DNA from 3 places in the Streptomonospora wellingtoniae genome. Region 3 is predicted to be linked to each of the others. Evidence: predicted binding sites of a transcription regulator. Region 3 holds the regulator's gene; each other region holds the start of a gene.
The links. The regulator HrcA, encoded in region 3, represses chaperone genes, less so after heat shock. The targets are predictions, from matches to a motif close to TTGGCACTCTCNNNNNGAGAGTGCCAA.
Positions count from the first base shown of each region.

Region 1: RM446_RS13650 (FmdB family zinc ribbon protein) is a predicted target of HrcA. The motif match lies at 871-897, and genes of this name have one in related genera.
Region 2: groES (co-chaperone GroES) is a predicted target of HrcA. The motif match lies at 675-701, and genes of this name have one in related genera.

Region 1 is NZ_JAVREK010000013.1:14,347-16,606, forward strand. It holds gene RM446_RS13645 (5-formyltetrahydrofolate cyclo-ligase) at 173-733, shown strand; gene RM446_RS13650 (FmdB family zinc ribbon protein) at 910-1,305, shown strand; gene RM446_RS13655 (RcpC/CpaB family pilus assembly protein) at 1,610-2,254, shown strand.
Region 2 is NZ_JAVREK010000024.1:60,173-62,432, forward strand. It holds gene RM446_RS19875 (class I SAM-dependent methyltransferase) at 1-592, opposite strand, end outside; gene groES (co-chaperone GroES) at 807-1,118, shown strand; gene groL (chaperonin GroEL) at 1,220-2,260, shown strand, end outside.
Region 3 is NZ_JAVREK010000006.1:128,764-131,023, forward strand. It holds gene dnaJ (molecular chaperone DnaJ) at 1-347, opposite strand, end outside; gene hrcA (heat-inducible transcriptional repressor HrcA) at 348-1,361, opposite strand; gene RM446_RS08350 (DUF3097 domain-containing protein) at 1,526-2,260, shown strand, end outside.

The sequences.
Region 1 (2,260 bases), on a different contig from region 3:
GACACCGTCCGGGTGCACGGCGTCCGGCGCGCGTGAGGCGGCCGCGGCCGAGCGGCCGGCGGCGCCGGAGCCGTGGCGGCAGCGGTGCTGCCCGAGCGCTCCCGAGCGCCGCGGTCGGCCGCGCGAGCTGGGAGACTGCTGTCTCGTGAGCGGACAGGAGACCAAGCAGGAGATGCGCCGGCGGATCGTCGCGGCGCGGCGGGCCATGCCCGAGGACGAGCGGGGCGCTGCCGGGTCGGCGATCCGCGATGCGCTGGCGGCGGAGCCGGTGCTCACGACGGGCGGGACGGTGGCCGTGTACTTCGCGGTGGGCACCGAGCCCGACACCCGCAAGCTGATCGCGGCGCTGTGGAAGCGGGGCACCTACGTGCTGCTACCGGTGTTCCTCGACGGCGGCGAGCTCGACTGGGCGGCCTACGAGGGGCCCGACAGCCTGGCCGCGGCGCGGTACGGGCTGCTGGAACCGAAGGGGCGCCGCTACGGGCCCGATGCGGTGCGCCGGGCGGCCGCGGTCGTATGCCCGGCACTGGCGGTGGACCGCCGCGGGCTGCGGCTGGGGCGGGGCGCCGGTTGCTACGACCGTGCACTGGCGCGGGTGGGCCCGCACACCCGCACGCTGGCGGTGATTTACGACACAGAGCTGGTGGAGTCGGTTCCGGCCGAGCCGCACGACCGGCCCGTGGACGGGGTGGTGACGCCGAGCGGGGGGATGCGCCTGCTACCGGCGGAGTGACGGGCGAGGAGGCAGCATTGCCCTGGGGGAACACCCGCCGGGTCCGCGGCGTTCAAGCGTTGCGGCGGCGTGATCGCAGGCGATCTCGACGCCGCCGCACCCCCGTGTCGCGGCTGTGCTGCCGGACCGCGTAATATTTGGCAGTCGACGGGCGAGAGTGCCAGAAGGAGGACCCAGTGCCGACGTACCAGTACGCATGCACCGAGTGCGGCTCCCAGATGGAGGTCGTGCAGAGCTTCAGCGACGACTCGCTCACCGTCTGCCCAGAGTGCCAGGGCCGGCTGCGCAAGGTGTACTCCGCCGTGGGAATCGTCTTCAAGGGCTCGGGTTTCTACCGCACCGACAGCAGCGCTTCCTCGGACCGCTCCTCCGCGGCGGCCTCGGGTGCGAGCGCGGAGGGCGACTCCGGCGCCACCGCGAAGAGCGAGTCGGCGTCCTCCGGATCGGACTCCGGTTCGACGTCCGGTTCGGACTCCTCGTCGGCGAAGTCGGAATCCTCCGGCTCCGGCGGCACCAAGGAGAGCAAGGCCCCCGCCGGATCCGGCGCCTCCTCCACCGCCGCGAGCAGCTGAGGCGCGCCCCGGCAACCGCCCGGCCTCCGGCGCCCGACCGATGCCGGGACGGGCCGACGCTGCGTTCCCACCCGGTCGGCGGAGGTCCACCTGCTCCCGCCCGGGGCATGAGCACGGGCCGCGGCCCCTGAGGCCGCCCCCGGCACCGGTGCGCCGTCAGCGCCTGTGGACGACGGCGGCACGGCCCCCGTCGCGCCGCCTACGGTACGGGCATGGACTCCCCCGTTCCGTACACCGCCCGCCCCGGCCGCCCGCCGGTCCCCCACCCGCACTCCTCGCCGCCCCCGCGCACCCGGGCGGCGCGGTGAACGGGCGCGAATCCGCAAGCGCTCCGCTGCGCGCGCTCTCCCGCCTGCGCCGACCGCTGGGCGCCCTCTGCGCCGCGCTCGCACTGACCGGCGCCGTGCTGCTGCTGCGCCCTCCGCCGACACCCGCCACCGAGGTCCTGGTGGCCGCGCGGCGGCTCGACGCGCTCGCCCCGCTGGCCCCCGGCGACCTCGCGGTGCGGGCGCTGTCACCTGCGGCGGTGCCCGAGCACGCGCTGCGCCCCCGCGACGACCCGCTCGGGCGCTCGCTCACCGGCCCCGTCACCCGAGGCGAGGTCCTCACCCGTGCGCGCATCGCGGGACCTCCCGCAGGCGGCTACGGCCCCGGACTGGTGGCGGCCCCGGTGCGTCCGGCCGGGACACTTCCCGACGGCCTCGTACGTCCGGGCAGCCGCGTCGACGTGCTGGCGGCCCCGGGCGGCGACGCCGCACTCCACCGCGGCGAGGCGCCGTCCGCGCGGACCGTCGTCGAGGACCGACCGGTGATCGCCGTCGAGGAGCCCGGCGCTGCGGACGCCGCGTCCGCCGGCCCGCTGCTGGTGCTGGCTGTGCGGCCGGCCGAGGCCCGCGCTCTCGCTGGACACGCCGGAGTGTCGCGCATGTCGGTCACCCTACGGGGCTGACCGGGA
Region 2 (2,260 bases), on a different contig from region 3:
GGCGGGCAGGGTCGCAGAAAACGGCGTCGCGGCCGGCGGGGTCGACCGCGGCGGCGTCACCCTCGCGCACGCGCATCCGTCCGGGCGGTGCCAGCGCCTCGGCGTTGGCGGCGGCGACGGCGGCGGTCAGCGGGTCGGCCTCCACCGCCTCCACCTGCAGGCCCGCCTCGGCCATGGCGACCGCGTCGGCGCCGATGCCGCAGCCCAGGTCGGCCACCCGCGCTCCGGTCCCCAGAGCCCCCGCCAGCCGGCGGGCGCGGTACTCGGCGGCCACCCGCCGGGTGGCCTGCTCCAGGCCGGGCTCGGTGAAGTACATGCGTCCGGCCCGCTCGCCGAACTTGCGCCGCGCCCGATCGCGGAGCCGCGCCTGGGTCAGCGCTGCGCCGGCGAGGTCGGCCGGCGAGACGTCGCAGGGCCCGCCCGACCCCTCCGCCACGGACAGCGCCTCCTCAGCCTCCCTGCGCAGGGCGGTGGCCGCCCTCAGCGGGTCCGCGGGCGCCGCGGAGGCAGCCGCGAGCACGCGGCCCCCCGCCGGTGTGAAAAGGCTCGCGAACGCCTTGGCCGCGTCGGGTGCGGTTTGCCCGCTGGACACCACGTTTGTTCACCGTTCCCCTGAGGTGTTCCCTTGTGACCAGTTGTTTGACGCGCCCTATGGGCCCGGCTAATGTTCCATACTGGCACTCTCAAAGGTAGAGTGCTAATCGCGACGAGGTTGGTCTGGCACCCGCGACGGCAGGCCGCCGTGGTCGCCCCTTTGCCAAGCATGCCGTTTCGTATCCTCGAACCCGAAGGGGGAGGTCACAACCGTGTCGACCGCCACCAAGACCGTGCTCAAGCCGCTTGAGGACCGCGTCGTCGTCAAGACCCTCGAAGCCGAGCAGACCACTGCCTCCGGCCTGGTCATCCCGGACACCGCCAAGGAGAAGCCCCAGGAGGGCGAGGTCCTCGCGGTCGGCCCCGGCCGCTGGGACGACGAGGGCGAGAACCGCATCCCGCTCGACGTCAAGGTCGGCGACGTCGTTCTGTACAGCAAGTACGGCGGCACCGAGGTCAAGTACGACAACGAGGAGTACCTCGTCCTCTCCGCCCGCGACCTGCTCGCGGTCGTCGAGAAGTAAACCCTCGTCAGTCGACGAACCTTCCCGCCCCGGCCGGCACGCTGCCGGGCGGGGCGGTTTTTCCTTAGCCGCCGCAGGTGTACGGATAGAGGAAGCTCACCATGCCCAAGATCCTGGAATTCGAGGACGACGCCCGGCGCGCCCTCGAACGCGGTGTCGACCGCCTCGCGGACTCCGTGAAGGTGACGCTCGGCCCGCGCGGCCGCAACGTCGTCATCGACAAGAAGTTCGGCGCGCCCACCATCACGAACGACGGCGTCACCGTCGCGCGTGAGATCGAGCTGGAGGACCCCTACGAGAACCTCGGGGCCCAGCTGGTCAAGGAGGTCGCGACCAAGACCAACGACGCGGCCGGCGACGGTACCACCACCGCCACCGTCCTCGCCCAGGCGCTGGTCCACCAGGGCCTGCGCAGCGTCGCAGCCGGCGCCTCGCCGATGTCGCTCAAGAAGGGCATCGACGCCGCCGCGCAGAAGGTCTCCGACCTGCTGGGCGAGCGCGCCCGCGAGGTCGGCGAGCGCGAGGACATCGCCTACGTCGCCACCAACTCGGCCCAGGACGCCCAGATCGGCGACATGATCGCCGAGGCCTTCGACAAGGTCGGCAAGGACGGCGTCATCACCGTCGAGGAGGCCCCCACCATGGGCCTCGACCTCGACTTCACCGAGGGCATGCAGTTCGACAAGGGCTACGTCTCGCCCTACTTCGTCACCGACCAGGAGCGCCAGGAGGTGGTCCTGGAGGATGCCCTCATCCTGATCAACCAGGGCAAGATCTCCAGCCTCAACGACCTGCTCCCGCTGCTGGAGAAGGTCGTCCAGAGCAAGAAGCCGCTGCTGATCATCGCCGAGGACATCGAAGGCGACGCGCTGGGCGCGCTGGTCCTCAACAAGATCCGCGGCGCCCTCGACGTCGCTGCGGTCAAGGCTCCCGGCTTCGGCGAGCGCCGCAAGGCGATGCTGCAGGACATCGCGACCCTGACCGGCGGCCAGGTCATCGCCGAAGAGGTCGGCCTGACCCTGGAGAACGCCGACGTCGACGTGCTGGGCGGCGCCCGCCGCGTGACCGTCACCAAGGACGACACCACCATCGTCGACGGCAAGGGCGAGCAGAGCGAGGTCGACGACCGGGTCGGCCAGATC
Region 3 (2,260 bases):
CGCGCCCGGTCTCGGGGGCTGCGCCCGCCGCCGGGCTGGCCGCCGCCGAAGAACGCGTTCATGATGTCGTCGAAGGGGAAGCCGCCCGCGCCGAAGCCGCCGGCTCCCGCTCCGCCTCCGCCGCCGGAGGGGGCGAAGGGGTCGGCCCCCATGTCGAACATCCGGCGTTTGCTGTCGTCGGAGAGGACCTCGTAGGCCTGGGTCACTTCCTTGAAGCGATCCTGCGTGGCCGGGTCCGGGTTGACGTCCGGGTGGAGTTCGCGGGCGAGCCGCCGATACGCCTTCTTGATCTCATCCTTGGATGCGTCGCGCCGCACCCCGAGGATCTCGTAGTAGTCTCTCGCCACTTACTGCCCCGCAAGTATCTGTCCGAGGTACCGAGCCACAGCGCGTACCGCTCCCATCGTTCCTGGGTAGTCCATCCGAGTGGGGCCGACCACACCGATCTTGGCCAGAGGCTGATCGCCGATGCCGTAACCGGCCGAGACGATCGATGTGGATCTCAGACCCTCGTGAGAGTTCTCGGCGCCGATGCGCACCGTCAGCATGGAAGGGTCGCCCGCCTCTCCCAGCAAACGGAGCAGCACGACGTTTTCTTCCAAGGCCTCGAGTACGTCCCGAAGGCTAGCCGACAAATCCATCGCGGCGAGATTCGCCGTACCACCGAGGACGATCTTCTCGTCGTGGCGCTCGACGAGGCTCTCCAGCAGAACCGACAGTACGGCCGCGGCAAGGGCGCGGTCGTCCGGCGGCAGCTGGCCGGGCAGATCCTCCACGGCACTGGGGACCTCGGTGAGCCACGTGCCCACCAGGGCCCGGTTGAGCATCTGCCGGAGGCTGTCGACAGCGTCCTCGCTGACCGCCTCCAGACCGTCTATGACCCGCTGCTCGACACGGCCGGTGTCGGTGATGAGCACCATCATCACGCGCTGCTGGCCCAATGGGACCAGCTCCACATGCTGCACCGACGACCGCGTGAGCGACGGGTACTGTACCACCGCCACCTGGCGCGTGAGTTGGGCCAGCAGGCGCACCGTGCGCCCCACGATCTCGTCGAGGTCGACCGCACCGCCGAGGAAGGTCTCGATGGCGCGGCGCTCGGCGCCGGAGAGCGGCTTCACGGTGGACAGCCGGTCCACGAACAGGCGGTAGCCCTTGTCCGTGGGGACCCGCCCGGCACTCGTGTGCGGCTGGGCGATGTAGCCGTCCTCCTCCAGCGCCACCATGTCGTTGCGGATGGTGGCGGGAGACACACCGAGGGTGTGCCGGTCCGACAGGGCCCTCGACCCCACGGGCTCGTTCGTGGACACGTAATCCTCGACGATCGCACGCAGAACCGCCAGCTTCCGCTCGTCGAGCACGTGCTCACCTCCTGGCACTCCATGGTCCTAAGTGCTAATTCTAAGCCGTCGTGCAAGGTCGGGCCGAAAACGGGCCGCCGGATCCCGCCACGCGGCGGCGCGTCGCCTGCGACCCGCCCCGAGCCGTCCGGCGCGTCGGCGCGACCGCGGCTACAATCCCCGCCGTGCACACCAACTCCGACAGCTCGGGCAAGAGGTACGGCCGGGACGTCCTGGCGGGCGATTGGCGCCTGCCGCGCAAGGGCGCCGTCGCCGAGGTGGCGCTGGAGCAAGGGCTCGTCCTGGAGTCGGCCGACGAGGGGTTCTGCGGCGCCGTCGTGGGATGGGACAAGCGGACCGTGACCTTGGAGGACCGGCACGGCCGCCAGCGCGTCTTCGACCTGGACGCCGCGGCGTTCCTTCTCGACGGCCGCCCCGTGACCGCGGTACGGCCCGCCGCGGAACCCTCGGGACCGGCCCGCAGCGCGTCCGGGTCGATCGCCGTGCGGGGCGCGCGCTCGCGGGTCGCCAGGCAGAGCCGCATCTACGTCGAAGGCGTCCACGACGCCGAGCTCGTCGAGAAGATCTGGGGGCACGACCTGCGCGTCGAGGGCGTGGTCGTGGAGTACCTCGAAGGCGTCGACCACCTGCCCTCGATCGTGGCCGAGTTCGGCCCGGAGCCGGGGCGGCGACTGGGCGTCCTGGTGGACCACCTCGTGCCGGGCTCGAAGGAGAGCCGCATCGCCGAGCAGGCCGCCTCGCGGCACGTGCTGGTCACCGGCCACCCCTTCATCGACATCTGGCAGGCGGTCAAACCGTCCGTGCTGGGCTTCTCGGCGTGGCCGCATGTGCCGCGCGGCGTATCGTGGAAAGAGGGGGTCCTGCGGGCGCTGGGCAGCGATGAGGAGCCCGGTGAGGCT